Regions from separate parts of the Alcanivorax xiamenensis genome, predicted to be linked through region 2. Evidence: predicted binding sites of a transcription regulator. Region 2 holds the regulator's gene; each other region holds the start of a gene.
What was found. The regulator FNR, encoded in region 2, switches genes on or off when oxygen is low (the NO sensors DNR and NnrR bind a similar motif). The targets are predictions, from matches to a motif close to TTGATNTANATCAA.

Region 1: a site for FNR is predicted at 2,747-2,760, ahead of paaG (2-(1,2-epoxy-1,2-dihydrophenyl)acetyl-CoA isomerase PaaG). Genes of this name have one in related genera too.
Region 3: a site for FNR is predicted at 2,012-2,025, ahead of A6D6_RS06905 (ribonucleoside triphosphate reductase). Genes of this name have one in related genera too.

Annotation. Positions count from the first base shown of each region.
Region 1 covers NZ_AQPF01000003.1:67,803-74,506, forward strand. Annotated here, with positions in the region: gene paaK (phenylacetate--CoA ligase PaaK) at 1-87, opposite strand, end outside; gene pcaF (3-oxoadipyl-CoA thiolase) at 148-1,356, opposite strand; gene paaI (hydroxyphenylacetyl-CoA thioesterase PaaI) at 1,353-1,823, opposite strand; gene paaG (2-(1,2-epoxy-1,2-dihydrophenyl)acetyl-CoA isomerase PaaG) at 1,851-2,642, opposite strand; gene paaX (phenylacetic acid degradation operon negative regulatory protein PaaX) at 3,120-4,046, opposite strand; gene A6D6_RS03160 (ABC transporter substrate-binding protein) at 4,359-5,516, shown strand; gene A6D6_RS03165 (branched-chain amino acid ABC transporter permease) at 5,587-6,462, shown strand; gene A6D6_RS03170 (branched-chain amino acid ABC transporter permease) at 6,462-6,704, shown strand, end outside.
Region 2 covers NZ_AQPF01000009.1:57,675-64,378, forward strand. Annotated here, with positions in the region: gene A6D6_RS08265 (heavy metal translocating P-type ATPase) at 1-253, shown strand, start outside; gene ccoS (cbb3-type cytochrome oxidase assembly protein CcoS) at 232-414, shown strand; gene A6D6_RS08275 (sulfite exporter TauE/SafE family protein) at 404-1,168, shown strand; gene hemN (oxygen-independent coproporphyrinogen III oxidase) at 1,165-2,538, shown strand; gene fnr (fumarate/nitrate reduction transcriptional regulator Fnr) at 2,621-3,334, shown strand; gene A6D6_RS08290 (universal stress protein) at 3,331-4,248, shown strand; gene yaaA (peroxide stress protein YaaA) at 4,395-5,174, opposite strand; gene A6D6_RS08300 (hypothetical protein) at 5,402-5,878, shown strand; gene A6D6_RS08305 (MBL fold metallo-hydrolase) at 5,959-6,704, shown strand, end outside.
Region 3 covers NZ_AQPF01000007.1:62,348-69,051, forward strand. Annotated here, with positions in the region: gene ubiU (ubiquinone anaerobic biosynthesis protein UbiU) at 1-883, shown strand, start outside; gene A6D6_RS06900 (U32 family peptidase) at 895-1,782, shown strand; gene A6D6_RS06905 (ribonucleoside triphosphate reductase) at 2,111-3,841, shown strand; gene nrdD (anaerobic ribonucleoside-triphosphate reductase) at 3,889-4,071, shown strand; gene A6D6_RS06915 (anaerobic ribonucleoside-triphosphate reductase activating protein) at 4,064-4,774, shown strand; gene ubiT (ubiquinone anaerobic biosynthesis accessory factor UbiT) at 4,908-5,360, opposite strand; gene A6D6_RS06925 (putative zinc-binding protein) at 5,505-5,870, shown strand; gene A6D6_RS06930 (Crp/Fnr family transcriptional regulator) at 5,884-6,636, opposite strand.

The sequences.
Region 1 (6,704 bases), on a different contig from region 2:
ACGAAGACGCTCCACTTGCAACTGCTTGAGCTCATCCACGCTGACCCGCTCCACCGGATCGAAACGATTCTCCAGGTTGAATGGCATGTTCATGCTCCGCCTCTCGTTATTCTGTCTTTAGGTCTGTCTGCGTTGCTTTTTGTTCGCTTAAAGCCGCTCGATCACCACGGCAATGCCTTGTCCCACGCCGATACACATGGTGCACAGCGCATAGCGGCCCTGACGCCGCTCCAGCTCGCACAAAGCGGTGGTGATAAGACGGGCACCGCTCATGCCCAGCGGGTGCCCCAGCGCGATGGCGCCGCCGTTAGGGTTCACGTGTTCGGCGTCATCCGGCAAACCCAGCTCCCGCAGCACCGCCAGGGACTGGGATGCAAAGGCTTCGTTCAGTTCGATGACGTCCATATCCACCAGATTCAGACCGGTCCGCGCCAACACCTTGCGAGTGGCCGGTGCCGGACCGATACCCATGATGCGCGGCTCAACACCGGCGGTGGCCATTCCCACCACCCGGGCGCGGGGCTTCAGGTTCCAGCGGCGCGCCGCCGCTTCGCTGCCCAGCAGCACCGCGCAAGCGCCGTCATTGACGCCGGAGGCATTACCGGCGGTGACCGTGCCGCCCTCCTTGCGGAAGGGTGTGCCCAGTTTCGCCAGCGCTTCCGCCGTGGTATCCGGTCGCGGGTGCTCATCTTCGCCGACGATCAGAGCATCGGCTTTTCGGCGCGGCACACTCACCGGCACGATCTCAACGTCGAACACACCAGCGGTCATGGCACGGCCTGCTCTCTGCTGACTGCGCAATGCAAAAGCGTCCTGGTCCTCACGGCCGATTTTGAATTGCTCCGCCACGTTCTCCGCGGTTTCCGGCATCGAATCGATACCGTATTGCTGTTTCATCAGTGAATTGACAAAGCGCCAGCCGATGGTGGTGTCGAATATTTCCGCCTTGCGGGAGAACGGCTGCTCGGCCTTGCCCATCACGAACGGCGCCCGGGACATGGATTCCACTCCGCCCGCCAGCATCAGACTGCCCTCGCCACAACGCAGAGCACGAGCGGCAGTGCCCACCGCGTCCATGCCGGAACCGCAAAGACGGTTCAGCGTCACACCGGGCACACTCACCGGCAAGCCGGCCAACAGCGCGCTCATCCTCGCCACGTTACGGTTGTCCTCGCCGGCCTGGTTGGCGCAGCCATAGAACACATCATCCAGCTGTGACCAATCCAGATCCGCATGACGTTCCATCAATGCCTTCATCGGCACCGCGCCAAGGTCATCGGCGCGCATCGTCGCCAAAGCGCCGCCGAAGCGTCCCACCGGGGTGCGCACGGCATCAAAAATCAGCGCTTCATTCATGCCTGGCTCTCCTCATCGTGAATCACCGGCCCGCGAACGCGATAGGATTTGCCGCGAAACAGGGCCACCAACTGGCCATCACCGCCGGTGACACGTACATCGTAAACACCGGTTCGCCCTTTACGGGTCAGTTCCCGCGCTTCCGCGGTGAGCACATCACCGGGTAATCCCGGCGACACATACTCGATGGAACAGCCGGCAGCGACGGTGGCTTCGTTATAGGTGTTACAAGCAAAGGCGAAAGCGGAATCCGCCAGCGCAAAAATAAAACCGCCGTGACAGGAGCCGTGCCCCTGAATCATGTCGTCACGTATTGGCATGCACAGGATCGCGCATCCCGGCGCAACGGTTTCCAGCGTCATGCCCAGTTCGCGGGTCGCGGTGTCCCTCGCGTACATGGATTCAGCACAACGTCTGGCCAAAGCAACACCGTCCAGCGCCGTCGTGGCGGTATTCGGGTCAGCCATGCAAATCTCCAAATCGGATGGGCAGCCTTAACGACCCTGGAACTCGGGTGCGCGCTTTTCCATGAACGCGGCGACGCCTTCCCGATAGTCTCCGGTGCGGCCCGCATCACGCTGCAAGTCCCGCTCCACGTCGAGCTGTGTATCGAGATCGTTGTCAAAGCTTTGATTCAAAGCCTGCTTGATCAGGGCAAGACCACGGGTCGGCTGAGTGGCCAGATGGCGAGCGAGGTCGGTGGCGGTGGCGCGCAACGCATCATCGTCCACGCATCGCCAGATCAGACCCCAGGCGGCCGCTTGCTCGGCGGTCAATTTGTCACCCAGCATGGACAGCCCCTTGGCGCGGGCCATCCCCACAAGGCGCGGCAGTTGCCAGGTGCCACCGGAGTCCGGCACCAGACCGATTTTGCAGAACGCTTGAGTGAAACTGGCGGAGCGGGCGGCGATGACCAGATCGCAGGCCAGGGCGATATTGGCGCCGGCACCGGCGGCGACACCGTTGACCGCCGCGATCACCGGCATCGGCAAACGCTGCAGGGTACGAATCAGCGGGTTGTACCAGGTTTCGATGGAAGAGCCCAGATCGGGCGCTTCGGCGCCGGGCGCCACGCTCCGGTCGGAAAGATCCTGGCCGGCGCAAAAACCACGGCCGTTCCCGGTGATCAGCAGGGCCCGCACGGTTTGATCCTGCTCCACCATGGACAGGGCTTCCCGTACTTCCCGGTGCATCTGCTCATTGAAACTGTTCAGACGTTCCGGACGATTCAGCGCCAGGGTAGCGACGCCGTCCTCCAGACGAAACTGAATGGTGGCGAACTCCATAATCCGGTCCTGCCCTTTTCTTGGTATCGATGATCAGACCTGCCAGGCAGTGGCCCGCCGCGCAGTTCCGACGCCAAACTATGGTCGGAAAGCATAGCCCAGACATGACACAAGTCAACACATGGATTCTATATTTATGTATCGAATTAGAAGAATAGAACAAGAAGAAAATCCGGAATAAGGAACTTTTTTCCTTTAATTTCATCAGGATAAGCCTGATAAACAGGCCATTCCCTTTATGTTACCAAAGTTCCCAAAAGGCAATTAAATAAGGAATCACCGGGCAAACTACGAAACCGCTGCAGGAAGAGGCCCGAGCGGTGCTCCGCTTGGCCGCGATGCCCCTGGGCCGTTGGCTATTCGCTTGCCAGCAAGCTTCCCACAGCGGCTTCGTAGCATGATCCGTGGGAGCCAGCCTGCTGGCGAATGGCGCGCCAGAGCTTGCAAGGCACCATAGAAGCTCCCACAGCAGCTTTGTCAATCCAGTCCGCCAAAGCGCAGATAGAAACCATCCCCCGGCTCCGGCAAGGGGCCTTCCGCGGTTTCCGTGCGCTCGCTCATCCAGGCTTCCGCGCCACGATAGGTCAGTCGATACAGGTTGCGGCAAAGCTGGCGCGCGGCGCGGCCTTCCCAGTCCGAGGGCAACAGTTCCTCCGGCAACAACGGATCGCGCAACAGCAGTTTGCGATATTCGTGAATCAACAACGTACGCGCCAGAAAACACTCCATCGGCGGCGGCGTCTCCAGCTTGCTCATTTCCTGCCAGAGCGGACGGAACTGGTCGAGAAACTCCCGATACCCCTCCGAGAGCTGCTCCAGATTCCAGGCGTCCCTCACCTGCAAACGCAACGGCCGTGATGCAAAGCTGTCCTGGGCCCGGGTCTCGAATATGATCGTGTCTTCCAGCGCGTTCTGCTCCTGCAGCGTCGCGTTCAACTCGGCCCGGTCCACCATCGGATGAGCCACCATACCCGGCGTCAGCCCGCCGAACCCCATCCATTCCAGTTCCTGGCGCACATCACGGCGGGCCTCCGGATCCAGTTGATTGAGAATGACCAGGGTCCAGGCACCGTCCCAGGTGGGCCGCACGCCGGAATAGACGCGCTTGAAAGCCTTCTCGAAACGGCGACGGCCAGCGGCGGTGAGTCCGTAGTAGCTGCGGCGCCCTACTTTCTCCGCGATAAGCCAGCCTTCCCGGGTCAGCCGGAACACCGAGGTGCGCACCAGACGCTGATTGATGCCCATGGGTTCCAGCAGATCGATCAGGCTGCCCAACCACACCGCGCCGCCTCTGGGCACGATGGCGTCACCGAACAGGGTGATGATCAGGGAACCGGTACGCAGCGGCCGGCGCTGCTGAAAACGTTCGATCAAGCGTTCCAATTGCTCGCATTGCAAATCCACTGGGTGATCTTCCTATCTCCGGGCCCTTTCCGGGGGCATTCAAATCAGCGTGATACCGGCCTTTTCGGCGGCGCGACATGCTACCAAAGCCTCCTGTCCGGAGACATAAAAGGCCAATGAATAGCACCATAAAACAGCGGCTTGGACCAATATAGCAACTTTTATGACACATTAAATTTGATCTTGACTTAAAATTCGTATCGCTTTATACCTGAAAAAACATGGACGCTAATGGGACGTCCCGCGCCACCGGAGCCCGGTCAGGCGCATAAAAACAAAGCCCCTCCGGGGCATACGCAGATAGGTGTGATAATGAAAACAAAGCTGAAAACCCTGGCGGTGGGCGCCGTGGCGGCGCTGGGTCTGACCTCCCTGTCCCCAGTCGTGAAGGCGGAAGACCCGATTCGCATCGGTTCATTCCTCTCCGTTACCGGCCCGGCCGCGTTTCTCGGCGACCCGGAACTGAAAACCCTGGAACTGTATGTAGACCAACTGAACGAAAACGGCGGCCTGCTGGGCCGCGAGGTTCAATTGGTTCACTACGACGATTCCGGAGACGCGTCCAAAGCCCGGACCTTCGTTACCCGCCTGCTGCGGCAGGACAAGGTCGATCTCATCATCGGCGGCAGTACCACCGGCGCCACCATGGCGGCGGTGCCAGTGATTGAACAGGCCCGTGTGCCTTTCATTTCCCTGGCCGGCGCGGAAACCATCTCCACCCCGGTGAAGAAATGGGTGTTCAAGATGCCGCAATCCGATCGCCAGGCCGCCCGGCGCGTACTCACCGACATGAAGGAACGAGGTCTCACCCATATCGGCCTGATTTCCGGTACCGGCGGCTTCGGCGCTTCCGGCCGTAACGTGACCCTGGAAGAAGCCAAGGCCATGGGGATCGAAGTGGTCGCCGACGAGACCTATAACCCGAAAGACACCGACGTCACCGCCCAGCTCACCCGTATCCGCAATACCGAGGGCGTCCAGGCGGTGCTCAACTTCGACTTCGGCCAGGGCCCGGCCATCGTCACCAAGAACTACAAGCAACTGGGCATCGAACTGCCGTTTTACCAATCCCATGGCGTCGCTTCCGACAGCTTCCTGAAACTGGCCGGCGACGCCGCCAATGGCCTGCGCCTGCCCGCCACCGCCTTGTTGGTGGCCGACACCATCCCTGATAACGATCCCCAACACGGCGTTGTCACCGGCTACAAACAGGCTTACGAGGATCGCTACAACAGTTCGGTGTCAACCTTTGGCGGCTACGCTTACGACGGCTTCCAGTTGGCGGTGCAAGCCATCAAACAGGCAGGCTCCACTGATCCGGCGAAAGTGCGTGACGCTCTGGAAAACATTCAGGGTTACGCAGGCGTCACCGGCACCTACCACCTGAGCCCCGAGGATCACATGGGGCTGTCCTATGATTCCTTCCGCATTCTCGAGGTGAAGGACGGCCACTGGGCTCTGGTGGAATGATCCGCCATCCGGGCGCCCCGGACGGCGCCCGGGCACTTGCTCACCGCTATCTTTCCGGGCAGGACCGAACATGTTCAGCGAGTTTTTCCAATTCACGTTCTCGGGGATCACCCTGGGCGCCATCTATGCCTTGGTGGCACTGGGTTTCACCCTGATCTACAACGCCAGCCATGTAATCAATTTCGCCCAGGGCGAGTTTCTAATGATCGGAGGCATGGGCACGGTGGTGCTGGTGGGAGCCGGCCTGCCTTTGCCGGCGGCCATGGTCGGCGCCCTGGTACTGGCGACCGTGGCCGGTATTCTACTGCATCGTCTGGCCATCGCACCGGCACGGGACGCCGACGTGGTGACGCTCATCATCATCACCATCGGCGCGTCCATCTTTCTGCGGGGCCTGGCCCAGTTTTTCTGGGGCAAGGAGTATCATGCGCTGCCCCGCTTCAGTGCCACCGAATCGCTTTCCATCGGCGGCGCCACCCTGTTGACGCAAAGCCTGTGGATCCTGGGTATCGCCGTGGTTCTGGTGGTGGCGCTGGCCCTGTTCTTCGGCCGCAGCCGGCTCGGCAAGGCGATTCTCGCCACTTCCATGAACAAGGACGCCGCCCGGCTCGCCGGCATCAAGACCCAGGTTATCCTCGGCGTTGCCTTTGGTATTTCCGCGTTGCTCGGCGCCGCCGCCGGCCTGATCGTTACACCGATCACCTTCACCGCCTATGACGTCGGCATCATGCTGGGCCTGAAAGGCTTCGTCGCCGCCGCCATCGGCGGCCTGGGCAGCAGCACCGGAGCCGTGGTCGGTGGTTTGTTATTGGGTTTGAGCGAAGCCTACACCGCCGGCTATATCTCCTCCGATTACAAGGACGCGGTGCCGTTCGTGATCATCCTCGCCATTTTGTTTTTCCTGCCCAACGGTTTGTTCGGCAGCCGGGCCGCGGAGCGGGTGTGATGAAGGAAGCGCGCGCGATGAAGAAGAATATTCTGATCTCCCCTTATGGGGGCTTGCTGCTGTTGGCGCTGATGCTGGCACTGATGCCATTGGCGGTGAGTAACGATTTTCACTATGACCTGCTGACCAAGATCTGCCTCACCGCCACCGTGGCGGTGGGATTGAATCTGCTGGTGGGCTACGCCGGCCAGGTCAGCCTCGGCCACGCCGCCTTCTATGGTGCCGGCGCCTACGCCAGCGCC
Region 2 (6,704 bases):
TCGCGCCGCCGGGGTCTATTTGCTCAACGAAGGCCTGCAGGGCGTGGCTGATCTGCCCCGGCTGGCGGATCGCTGCCGGGCGCTGATCCACCAGAACCTGAGCTGGGCTCTCGGCTACAACCTGGTGGCGATTCCTCTGGCCATGGCCGGCTGGATTCCGCCCTGGGCCGCGGCTCTGGGAATGTCCGCTTCGTCACTTCTGGTGACGCTCAACGCCAACAGGATAACCACATGGAAAGCCTGCTCTTGTTGATTCCAGTGGCCTTGCTGTTCCTCGCCGTAGCGGTGTGGGCGCTGTTCAAGGCCTTACGCCAGGGCCAGTTCGAGGATCTGGACCATGCCGCCTGGACGGTGATCTTCGAGGATCGCGAACAGCGCCGCAACGCTGGCAAGGAGGCGGATCATGATCGTTGACCCGCTTACCGTGGCGTTGACCGGTGCTCTCGCTCTCGGCGTCGGCGGAGCCCTCCACTGCGCCGGAATGTGCGGCGGCATCGCCGCCGCCCTGAGTTTCTCGATTCCCGAAGAACGGCGGTGTGGCAGCAGGCTGATCGCCTGGCAGGGACTGTTTGGCAGCGGTCGTCTGTTGACCTACGCGGGTCTGGGGGCGCTGGCCGGAGGTCTTGGCGGTCAATTGAGCAGAAGCTCGGCCGCCGGCGGCTGGCACTGGCCGGCATTGCTGTCGGCGCTGCTGATGGTGTTGCTGACCGCGCATTTCCTGGGGCGCAGCGCGCCAATCCGGGCTCTCGAACGTCTCGGCGCCAGGTTGTGGCGCCGGCTGTCCCCGCTGACCCGCCGCCTGATGCCGGTGGATCATCCGGTCAAGGCGCTGGCGCTGGGGGGGCTGTGGGGCTTCCTGCCATGCGGACTGCTGTATTCCGCCCTGGTGCTGGCCGCTGGCACCGGCGAATGGGGCGATGGCGCTCTGGTCATGGGCATGTTCGGCGCCACTACCCTGCTGCCGGTGGGGGCCGCCGGAGTATTTGGCGGGCAACTGTCGCGGTTGCGGCGGGGGGGCGGCGGCGATGACACTGGTGTTGGCGCTGGTATTTCTTCAACACGGACTGCCCGGAGACGTCCATGTCCATCACCACCCTTGATCTGCATCAAGGTCAACGATGCCAATAGTGGCATGATGCCGCCATTCCCCTTTGGAGCGCTGACATGACGCAATGGAATCCGGATCTGATCCGCCGATTCGGAGGTCCTGGGCCTCGCTACACTTCCTACCCACCGGCCACCCAGTTCCACGAGGAAGTCGGCGAGGAGGACTATCGGCGGGCCGTTGCTCGCGGCAATCAGGCCCGTCGGCCACTGTCGCTGTACTGCCACATCCCATTCTGCGCCACGGTGTGTTACTACTGTGCCTGTAACCGCATCATCACCGGCAACCGGGCCAAGGCCGAGGATTATCTGACCTTCCTGAAGCAGGAAATCAAAGACAAGGCGGCGCTGGTGGACCCGCAGCGGCCCGTGGTGCAGATGCACTGGGGCGGCGGCACCCCCACTTACCTCAGTGACGCGCAGATGACCGAGCTGGTCTATGACCTGGCCCGTCATTTCAACCTGCTCGAAGAGGACCGTGGCGAATACGCCATTGAAGTCGACCCGCGCACGGTGGATCGGGCCCGCCTCGGATTGCTGCGCGGACTGGGCTTCAACCGTCTCAGTATTGGTATTCAGGATCTCGATCCGGTGGTGCAGAAGGCGGTGAATCGGGAACAATCCCTGGAACTGATCACCAAGGTATTCGACGCGGCCCGGGACTTTGGTTTCCAATCCATCAATGCCGACATGATTTACGGTCTGCCCTGGCAGTCTTCTTCCAGTCTGGCCCGTTCCCTGGAACAATTGCTGGCGTTACGCCCGGAGCGCATCTCCCTTTACAACTACGCCCACATGCCGGCGCGGTTCAAGGTGCAGCGCCAGATCCAGGAAAGCGCTCTGCCGAGCCCGGAGGAGAAACTCGCCATGCTGAAACTGGCCGGCGAGACCCTGGAGGAAGCCGGCTATGTGTTGATCGGCATGGACCATTTTGCCTTGCCGGACGATCCCATGGCGGTGGCGCAAGTCAACGGCACTCTGCACCGTAATTTTCAGGGTTACTCACTGCATGGTGATGCGGACCTGCTAGGCATGGGCGTCAGTGCCATCAGCGCTTTCGACGATTTCTACGCGCAAAATCAGAAGATCCTGGGCGCTTGGCAGGAGGCCGTGCAAGAGGGCCGCATGCCGATCGAACGCGGTTTCCTGCTCGACTGGGACGATCGCCTGCGCCGTGACGTGATCATGGGGCTGCTGTGCGATCTGCGGCTGGATCTGGTCGCTTTCCGGCAGCGTTGGGAGGTGGATTTCGCCGATTATTTCAGGGATCAACTGGACGCACTGGAGCAATTCGAAAAATTGGGGCTGATCGATATGAACGGCCCCGTGCTGTTGGTCACCGATGCCGGGCGCCTGGTGGTGCGCGCTCTGGCGATGTTGTTCGACCGCTATGCCGGCACCCCCAACCCACAGCGATTCAGTCGCATTATTTAGCTCGCCGTTACCGATCCGGGAGACCATAATGTCTCAAGCCGTAATTGCAATACGCAGTGTATCCAATATGGAGGTGCGCAGCATGCCTCGTCACGTTTCATGCAACGACTGTAGTCTCAGCCCCATTTGCCTGCCGTTGGCGGTGGCGCCTTCCCAGCTCGACGAACTGGATGGCATCATTCGCCGTGGCCGCCCGCTGAAGCGCGGAGAGCACCTGTTTCGTGCCGCCGCCCCGTTCAGCGCCGTTTATGCCGTGCGCTCCGGCTCACTGAAGACCTATGTCCTCTCCGATGAGGGGGAGGAACAGGTTACCGGCTTCTACTTGCCTGGCGAGATCGTCGGCATGGACGGCATCAGTACCGCGCACCATGTTTCCAATGCCAAGGCGCTGGAAACCGCCACCGTGTGCGAGATTCCCTTCCATCGCCTGGAAGATCTGTCCCAACGCATCCCCTCCTTGCAGCATCACTTCTTCTCGCTGATGAGCAACGAGATCCGCGCGGACCGCGAACTGCACATGCTGTTGAGCAAGAAGAGCGCGGATGACAGAGTGGCTTCTCTACTGTTATCCCTGGCCGCGCGTCAACAGCGCAGGGGCTTGAGCAGCCGCCGCTTCCGCCTGCCCATGTCTCGCTATGACATCGCCAATTATCTGGGACTGGCGGTGGAGACGGTGAGCCGCATTTTCACCCGTTTTCAACAGCAGGATATGCTGCTGGTGGATGGCAGGGATGTGGAAATTGTGGACCGTGAGGCTCTCTGCGGCGGCGGCAGATTACATACGGAGGCACCATGACTATTCCGACCGATGGCATTCTCGTTGTCCTGGACCGCCAACTGATGGCCCCGCAGCCGGCGCTGAAGAAGGGGCGGCTGCTGGCCGCCGCACTGAACTGTCCACTGGTGGTAGCCGTCAATAGCGATTCCTCGGCCATGCGCCGGGCCGTGGGGCTTGACCAGAAACGTCGCCAAACGGCCGAGCAGCAAATCCGCAATGCCTGGGAACGGCGTATACAGGATTTGCTGGCCGACACCGAGGCCACTGTGCATATCACCACGAACAAGGACCAGGATGAGGATTTGCGGCAGACGGTGATCGCCGCCAAACCGCGCCTGGTGGTGGTGCATACCAGCGAGGAAGGCACGCTGCGACGCCATTTGTTCACGCCCCGGGACTGGCTGCTGATCCGCAGGGCGCCCTGCCCGGTGCTTTGCGTACAGGACCGCCCGTGGAGCGAACCGCCAGTGTTTAGCGCGGCGATTGAGCCCGAGGAAGAGGACGAAAGCGGCCTGGATGCCACGGTGTTGGCCGCTGCCCGGGAATGGTCGGCGCCGCTGCGGGCATCACTCAACGCCGTGCATGTGCTGGAACATCCGGATGAAACCTTGTTGTTGGTGGCTGGCGAAGCATTGCCGGAGTACGCCGCCAGTGCCGAGAGCATTCGCAAAAGCCACCGCGAAGCTCTGGACCGCTTCGCCGAACGTCACGGTTTGCCGCTGGAGCGCACGGAAATGCTGGAGGGGCCGATTGCCGGCACTCTGGCGGACTATTGTGAAAACAACGGCACCGATGTGTTGGTGGTGGGAACCGTTCGCCGCAATAAAGTGGAACGGCTGCTGCTGGGTGCCACCGCTGAATCGCTGCTGGTGCATGCCCGCAATGATGTTCTGGTGATCAAACCGGACGGCTTTAACACCGACTGGCGGTGATGGGGCATACAGCCCATCCGCTGCCAAGGCAGCTTCCCACAGCGACATCACTACGAAGCCACCGTGAGAAGTTGCCTTGGCAGCGAATACAACCTGAATCCATGCCTCCATGACCAATAGACTAGCCACAGCTATCGGTTCGGCGGTTAACCACCCTGCTCCGCTCTTCGGAACACCGGTTTGGTGTCCGTGGAAGAGGCTTTGTCATATCGATACCCGGCTTCCTTGAACCGCTTCAGATCCTCCGGCTTTTCAATCCCTTTACGCAGTATCCAGGCCGCCATCAGCCCTCGGGCTTTTTTGGCATGGAAACTGATGACCTTGTATGTGCCGTTTTTCTCATCCTGAAAGACCGGTTCGATGACCGGGCCCGGCAGCAGTTTGGTTCGCACGGATTTGAAATACTCATTGGAGGCGAGGTTCACCAGGGTGTCGGTACCCGCGGCGCGCATGTCCTTGATCAACTGCCGGCTAATGCGGTCGCCCCAGAAAGCGTACAGATCCTTGCCCTCCGGCGTATCCAGCCTGGTACCCATTTCCAGGCGATACGGTTGCATCAGATCCAGCGGCCGCAGGACCCCGTAAAGACCGCTCAGCATGCGCAGTCGCTGCTGCGCGGCGGCCAGGTCATCCTTACTGAAACGGCTGACGTCGAGCCCGGTATACACGTCCCCTTTGAAGGCGAAGAGTGCCGGGCGGGCGTTGTCCTTGTTGAAAGGGCGTTGCCACAGAGCAAAGCGTTCGACGTTGAGGTGGGCAATCTTGTCACTCACTCCCATCAGGCTGGACAGATCCGCCGGTGACAGTTTGCGGGCTCTTTCCACCAATGTTTCACTGTCATCGAGCATGCGCGGTTGAGTAGCGCGCAGCGCCGGCAACGGTGACTCGTAATCCAGGGTCTTGGCCGGCGAGACCACTATCAGCATGGGTTTTCCTCCGTGGCGTGAAATCGCGAATACCGCCATCATAATAGTCCGGTAACCGCTCTGTTGGGGCGGTGCGGTGGCGGCTCAGGATCAAGCAGCCGTAGATGGTAGCGCAAGCGGCCATGGTTTTGACCATTGGCAGATATAGGCAGGGCCGGTTCCAATCCCGGTGATGCTGGCGAAGGGCCGTGGTATCACCGGGAAAACAAGACAGAAGGATAAAGAGCATGCGGTATTTGTTGGTTCTGGCGGTGGTTACCGCGGTGGTGATATTGCTGTGGGGCAGCTGGCAGGCCGGACGGCGTCCCTTCTATCTGGTGCTCGCCGGGGTCGGCGCGGCCAGCGCGGTGATGCTGATTTCCTTTCTGTTCACTGACCAGGAACGATTGCTGCCTGGTGATCCCGCCTCGGTCACCGTTACGGTCACCGGCGTCAGTCAGATGGAAACCGGCGTGCGGGTAAGCGGCGAGATCAGCAATCGGGGGGGCCACGCCATCGCTCACGTAGTGCTGGATACCGTCGCCCTCTCCTGTCCGCCGGCGAAAGCCTGCGAAACACTGCATGAAGAGCGTATTCCGGTATCCATTCATGTGCCCGCTGGTGGCCGCTATCCGCTGGCGGTGGTGGCCGACCGTGACCGCGGCATGCCGCCCCCGGATCGCTGGGAGTTAAGGGTCCGGGAAGTACAAGTGTACGGTGAATAGCGCGGGCCGCCACCATACCGGGGGGTTTGCAAGCCGGGACTAAATGGTCACAATGCGCTTCCCGAACCAATGGAGTTACCATGGCGGCGCTGATCCCCGGCCAGTCCACGGCCATCGCTACCAACGCTTGGCGTGTGCTGGGCCGTAACCCCGGCATGATGACCGGCCCCGGCACCAACAGTTATCTGGTGGGTGGCCGAGCCCTGACGGTGATTGACCCCGGCCCCACGGATCCGGAACATACCCAGGCTCTGTTGGCCGCGGCCGAGGGGCTGGAGCGGCCAATCGAACGCATCATCGTCACCCACACCCATCGCGATCATTCCCCGGGCGCGCATGACCTGGCCGCCGCCACCGGTGCCGTGCTGGAAGGCCCCTGGGTGCCGGATGATGGTTTGCAAGACACCACCTGGGAACCGGCGCGGGAGCTCAAGGATGGTGATACCGTGGACTGCGGTGGTCTGACCCTCGAAGTGATCGCCACCCCGGGGCATGTCGGCAACCACCTGTGTTACCTGCTGAAGGAAGAGGCGCTGTTGTTCACCGGTGACCATCTGATTCAGGGCTCCACCGTGGTGATCGCCCCGCCTTCGGGATCCATGAATGCCTACCTGTCGTCCCTGGACAAGCTGCGGCAGTGGGATATCAAACGCATGGCGCCAGGGCATGGCGACGTCATCGATGAGCCGCTGGCGCTGGTGGACCACACCATCAAGCACCGGTTGGAACGGGAAAAGAAAGTCTTCGCCGCCCTTACCAACGACGCCACCAGCGTGCCGGATCTGGTGAAACGGGTTTACGACGATGTGCCTGAATTCCTGCACGG
Region 3 (6,704 bases), on a different contig from region 2:
CGGTCTCAACTTCACCCCGGAACGGGCCCGGGAAGGCATCGACTACGCTCACCGGCGAAACCGCAAAGTCTTCTGCGCCATCAACACCTATCCGCAACACGACGGCTGGCCGCTGTGGACCCGGGCCGTGGACCAGGCCGCCGACCTGGGCGTGGACGCCTTGATTCTGGCGGACCTGGGTCTGCTCGAATACGCCAGCCGCCGCCACCCGGACCTGCCCCGACATCTTTCCGTGCAGGGTTCCGCCACCAGTGCCGAAGCCTTGCGGTTCTATCATTGTCATTTCGATATTCGACGCGCGGTACTGCCCCGGGTGCTGTCACTGGATCAGGTCAAACAACTGGCTGCCGAGTCTCCAGTGGCTCTGGAAGTGTTCGGCTTCGGCAGCCTGTGCATCATGGTGGAGGGGCGCTGTTATCTCTCCTCTTATCTCACCGGCGAATCTCCCAATACCCACGGCGCCTGCTCACCGGCCGCCCACGTACGTTGGGAAGAACAGGACGGCGGTCTCAGTTCCCGTCTCAACGGCGTGCTCATCGATCGTTACGGCCCCGGCGAAAAGGCCGGTTACCCGACGTTGTGCAAAGGCCGCTTCCAGGTCGATGACGAGCTTTATCACGCCATCGAGGAACCCACCAGCCTGAACACGTTGGAGCTATTGCCGGAGCTGCAAGCCCTCGGCATCACCGCGGTGAAGATCGAGGGGCGGCAACGCAGCCCCGCCTATGTGCGGGAGGTCACCCGGGTATGGCGTCAGGCGCTGGATCATCTCTCCCGGACACCGTCCGCATTCCGATCCGACCCGGCCTGGCAAGACACTCTGGGCGTCCTGTCCGAAGGCTCCACCACCACTCTGGGTGCTTACGAGCGCCGCTGGAAATAGGAGACACGGGCATGCTGGATCTGGCCCTGGGACCGGTGCCGTTTTACTGGCACCAGAAAGACTATGAGACCTTCTACGCCCAGGCCGTGGGCTGGCCGCTGGAACGGGTCTATCTGGGCGAAACCGTGTGCGGGCGACGGCGGGATATGAAACTGGATCACTGGCTCGGACTGGCCCGGGAACTGCGCGCCCAGGGCAAGGCCGTGGTGCTGTCCTCGCAGACCCTGATCGAGGCCGGCGCCGACCTGCGCGCGTTGCGTCGCCTCTGCGACAACGGCGAATTGCCGGTGGAAGCCAATGATATGAGCGCCGTCCATTTGCTCAGCGAAGCGGGCATTCCCTTTATCGGCGGCGCCTCTCTCAACCTTTATAACGTGGAAGCCATCCGCCTGTTGGCCGCTTCCGGCATGCAGGGCTGGCATGCGCCGTTGGAGTTGTCCCGGCAGGCGCTTACCACCCTGATGACGGCCCTGCGGCGGCAGGGTTTGGCGCTGCCTTGCGAGGTGCATGCCTACGGTCATCTGGCACTGGCCTGGTCCGCCCGTTGTTTTACCGCCCGACGGCGGGGCCTCCCCAAGGACCGCTGCCAGTTTGTCTGCCGGGATGACCCGCAAGGCCTGCCCTTGTTCAGCCAGGACGGCCGCCGGCTGTTCACGCTCAACGGCATCCAGACCCTCTCCGCCTGGCCACAGGATCTGCGTCGGGAGCTGCCGGTGATGGCCGAAATGGGGGTAAGCACCGCGCGCCTGGTAGTCGCCGACGAGCCGATGGCGGAGATAGTGGCGGCTTTTGATCAAGTGCGCCGAGGCCAGCCGGACCACCGGGACCCGCTTGCCCTGGTGGACGAAGCGCGCTGTGACGGCTACTGGCACGGTGCCCCGGGGATGGACCGGCGGTAGCGCGCTAATCGCGGCCGTGGTCAGTCTGTTGCCTTGGATACATGAATTCGCGCTGCATTCGCTGCCAAGGCAGCTTCCCACAAAGGGAGCTACGGAGCCGCTGTGGGAAGCGGCCTTGGCAGCGAATCGGCGCTTTTGCGTGTAAGCGGGCTGGCCCAAAACTTGTGAGACAGCAGCAGCTCACGGCCGGGATTCTTTTCCTTTGAAACTTTTCCCACTCTCTCTTTCTTTGACTCAGATCAGCCTTTTCCTTCCACCCCGCCTTTACCCTGACCACCATATCTTGTGCCAGAACACGAAAAATATACCAAATATGGGAATCAGCGCCATGACCACACCCCGCCCGGACAGCACGGTGGCAGTGAGCACCACCGTCGAGGAATACCTCAGTCGCGCCGACTGGCGCGTGCACGCCAACGCCAATCAGGGCTACTCCCTGGGCGGATTGATTCTCAATATCTCCGGCAAGCTGATCGCCAACTACTGGCTTGATCAGGTCTACCCGCCGGACGTCGGCGCGGCTCACCGGGAAGGCGATCTTCACCTGCACGATCTGGACATGCTGAGCGGCTACTGCGCCGGCTGGTCCCTGCGCAGCCTGCTGATGGAAGGGTTCAACGGCGTCGCCGACCGCGCCGAGAGCGGTCCGCCCAAGCACCTCTCCAGCGCGCTTGGCCAGATGGTCAATTTCCTCGGCACGCTGCAAAACGAATGGGCCGGCGCTCAGGCCTTCAGTTCCTTCGACACCTATCTGGCCCCTTATGTGCGCCGCGACAACCTCGATTATCCGGCGGTGCATCAGGCCATCCAGGAGTTCATCTATAACCTGAACGTACCGTCCCGCTGGGGTAGCCAGACGCCCTTCACCAACCTGACCTTCGACTGGACCTGCCCGGAGGATCTGCGCGAGCAAGTGCCGGTGATCGCCGGCGAGGAGCAGCCGTTCACCTATGGCGAGCTGCAGGCGGAGATGGACCTGATCAACCGCGCCTATCTGGAAGTGATGGAAGCCGGTGACCAACGCGGTCGGGTTTTCACTTTCCCGATCCCCACTTACAACATCACCGAGGATTTCGACTGGGACGCGCCCAACACGGAGCGGCTGTTCGCGCTGACCGCCAAGTATGGTCTGCCCTACTTCCAGAACTTCCTCAATTCCGATCTGCAGCCGCACATGGTGCGCTCCATGTGCTGCCGCCTGCAGCTGGACGTGCGCGAGCTGCTCAAACGCGGTAACGGCCTGTTCGGCAGCGCCGAGCAAACCGGCTCCGTGGGCGTGGTGACGATCAACTGCGCGCGGCTGGGTCACCGCTTCGCCGGCGACGAAAAAGGACTCTATCGGGAACTGGACCGGCTGCTGGAACTGGGCCGCGACAGCCTGGAAATCAAACGCGGTTGCATTCAGCGCTGGATGGACGCCGGTCTTTACCCCTATACCCGCCGCTACCTGGGCACCCTGCGCAATCATTTTTCCACGCTGGGGGTGAATGGCCTCAATGAGATGGTGCGCAATTTCACCGGCGACCAGCAGGACATCGCCACGCAGGCGGGCCGCGATATGGCGCTGCGCCTGCTTGAACACGTGCGCGATCGGATGCGGGGATTCCAGGAGGAAACCGGCCATCTCTACAATCTGGAAGCCACGCCCGCGGAAGGCACGACTTATCGTTTCGCCAAGGAAGACGCCCGTCGTTATCCCGACATCCTCCAGGCGGGCACGCCCGAAGCGCCCTATTACACCAACTCCAGCCAACTGCCCGTGGGCCACACCGAGGACCCGTTCGAAGCGCTGATGCACCAGGACCCGCTGCAGACCCGTTATACCGGCGGCACCGTTCTGCACTTGTACATGCGCGAGCGGCTCTCCAGCGCCCGGGCCTGTCGTCAGTTAGTGCGCACCGCCTTGTCCCGGTTCCGGTTGCCCTACATCACCGTGACGCCGACTTTTTCCATTTGCCCGGTACATGGCTATCTGGCTGGCGAACACGAGTTCTGCCCGCACTGCGACGACGCCTTGCTGGCACGCCAGACGGCGCAACGCAACAGAAGCATCGCCTGATTTTCCCGCATTTCGATTCTCATTAAGCCCATAAAAGGAGACTGACCATGAACGCGACTCTTTCCCTGAATCCCCGTGACACTCTGCCCGCAGAAGAGCGGCAACGTTGCGAGGTCTGGACCCGGGTCATGGGGTACCACCGGCCGGTGAGTCAATTCAATCCCGGCAAACAATCCGAACACCGGCACCGCCGTCATTTCCGCGAAGACCAGGCGTGCCTGAATGGCTGATATCGGTCCCGGTCCGGCCCTGCCCGTGGCGGGGCTGACACCGCTAACGACCCTGGATTATCCAGGTTATCTGGCCTGCGTCGTGTTCGTGCAGGGTTGCCCGCTGCGTTGCGGCTATTGCCATAACCCACACATGATTCCGCCCCGACGCGGTCATGTACGGGAATGGCTCGAGGTCGAATCCTTTCTCGACACACGGCGCGGCCTGTTGGAAGCGGTGGTCTTCAGTGGCGGCGAGCCCCCCCGTCATCCGCACCTGCCGCTGGCGGTACGACGTGCCCGCGAGCGGGGTTTCGGCATCGGTCTGCACACCGCCGGCAGTTACCCCCGGCGTCTGGCCACGCTGATACCGGAGCTGGACTGGGTGGGCCTGGATGTAAAAGGGGATGCGAACCAGATCGATCGCATCACCGGACGCAGCCGGCAGTGGCGGCAACAGTGCGATAGTCTGGATCAGTTGCTGGCCGCCGATCTGGCATTGGAGTGCCGCACCACCGTGCACTGGCGGGATTTCGATGAGGACGCCCTGGAACGGCTGGCACGCTGGCTGGCCGCTAAAGGCGTTCGCCACTACGCCCTGCAATGGGCACGGCCACAACAGTGTCTGTCACCGTCCTACCAGCAACCGTCACCGATAGCCAATCCCCTGCCCGACCTGGCGGACCGACTGCGACCGTTATTTGAAACGCTCAGCGTGCGCTGATGTTCAAAAAGCGCTGGCATGCCAGCACGCTGATTCGCGGCCAAGGCCGCTTCCCACAGAAAAAGCGGCAAAGCCGCTGTGGGAAGCTGGCTTGCCAGCGAATCAGCGTGTTGCGTGCAAGCGGAAAGGTGATTCAGCGAAGCCCCCACGCCAACAACCGCACCCCCTCCCGCACCGGCCCCGGCCAGCCGCTCTGGTCCAGGCCATCAAGCAGGTTCTTCACCCACAACCCCAATTCGGTATCTCCTTCCACCAACAAACGGCGTTGGAAAAACAGAGTGTCCGGATCCTGCTCTCTGCCGAGAAGCTGCAGGAACTCACCCCAACCACCACGAATGCACGCCTCGCCGGGGCGCTCACTTAACCGCAGCCGGTTTGCCTGCAGCGTCACGGTAAAACGCGGCGCGCCATCGGCCAGATCAAGCGTGAGGTAGCGGCCCTGCAAGGGCTCGAATTCCCCCGCCGCCAACGGCTCCGCCAGCAGACGGTTCATCAGAGGTTCCAGAAAAGGGCGTTTCAATGGCAGCGGGACATGGCTGTCGAGATGGCGAAAGACCATCAGTGGGGAAGGTGGGCGAGGCAACATTGGCGAATACTCAGCAAAGTGTCATACCGATCCGCGGATGATCGTCTATCAACCGGAAAAAGGTGTTGATCACCATCAACACCAACCTTATCGAAACCCGACACACTGCCCGGTAGGGAGGCTTCCCTACCAGGAGAAGACATCGTGAACAAGAAACGTCCCTTGCTGTATTCCTGTTCCGGCTGCTCCGATGTGGCTCAGCTGGCCAACGAAGTGGCCGTGCGTCTGGACCACGCCGGGCACGCGGAGATGTCCTGTATCGCCGGTGTCGGCGGCGGCGTGCCTGGTCTGGTACGCAAGGCCCGCTCCGGACGGGTGATCATCGCCATCGACGGCTGCCAGATGCACTGCGCCGAGCACTGTCTCAAACGCGCGGATGTACGACCGGACCACCACGTTCGTCTTTATCAGAACGGACTGCGAAAAAGACGCGGGCGGCGTTATGGTGAGGAGGACATTGAACAGGTGATCGATCAGGTCGTCACCCTGATCAATACCCTGGACCACTAAGCGACGAATACGCCTATGAGCAGGATCGGTGACTGAAATTACAACAGCGAAAAAACTGCGAGCCGGCACAATGGCACTGAGCGTCCGGTAACGGCAGATTGGCGGCCCGGCATAACTCCGTGGGATCAAGGATCATCCAGCGACGTCCGCGCCCGCTGATCAGGCCGCTCTGGCGAAAACGGGTGAGCAGACGCGACAGCGTTTCCGGTGTTACATTCAGCTGTCTCGCCAGCACCTTGGCGCTTACCGGCAGCACCACCCAATGCCCTGGCCGCCACTCGGTCAACTCCAGCAAATACATCGCCACCCTTTGTCCGGCATTGGTCACCGTGAGCTGGTCCAACCGGTTCACCGCCTGATAAAGCCGGTGAGACATCTCTCCCAGTAAGCGCAGGGCGAAATCCGGCTGTACCCGGACCAGACCGAGCAAGCCAGGGCGAGGCAGGCGGATCAGGGTGCTGGCGCTCTCCGCTTCGGCCGACAAAGGATATATACAAGGTTCGGAAAACATGGCGGTTTCCGCCACCAGGTCCCCCTCGGCGACCACTTGGAATACTTTGTCCTCGCCATCCAGACCCGGCCGGTACAAACGCATCACGCCACTGGTCATCAGGTAGTAGGCGTTCGCCATCTCCCCCACTTCAAACAAATGACCGTTATCTGGCAGATTGATGGTCCGGCCACCCTCACACAGCGCCCGTAAGGCGTTTGGTTTCAGGGTCGAGAACAGCTCCGTCCGCGCCAATACATCAATGATCGCTGACATCGTCCTCTCTTCTTTGATTATGGTTGACGATCCACCGGCAAATGGACCGGCTCGGACCTTATTGAATC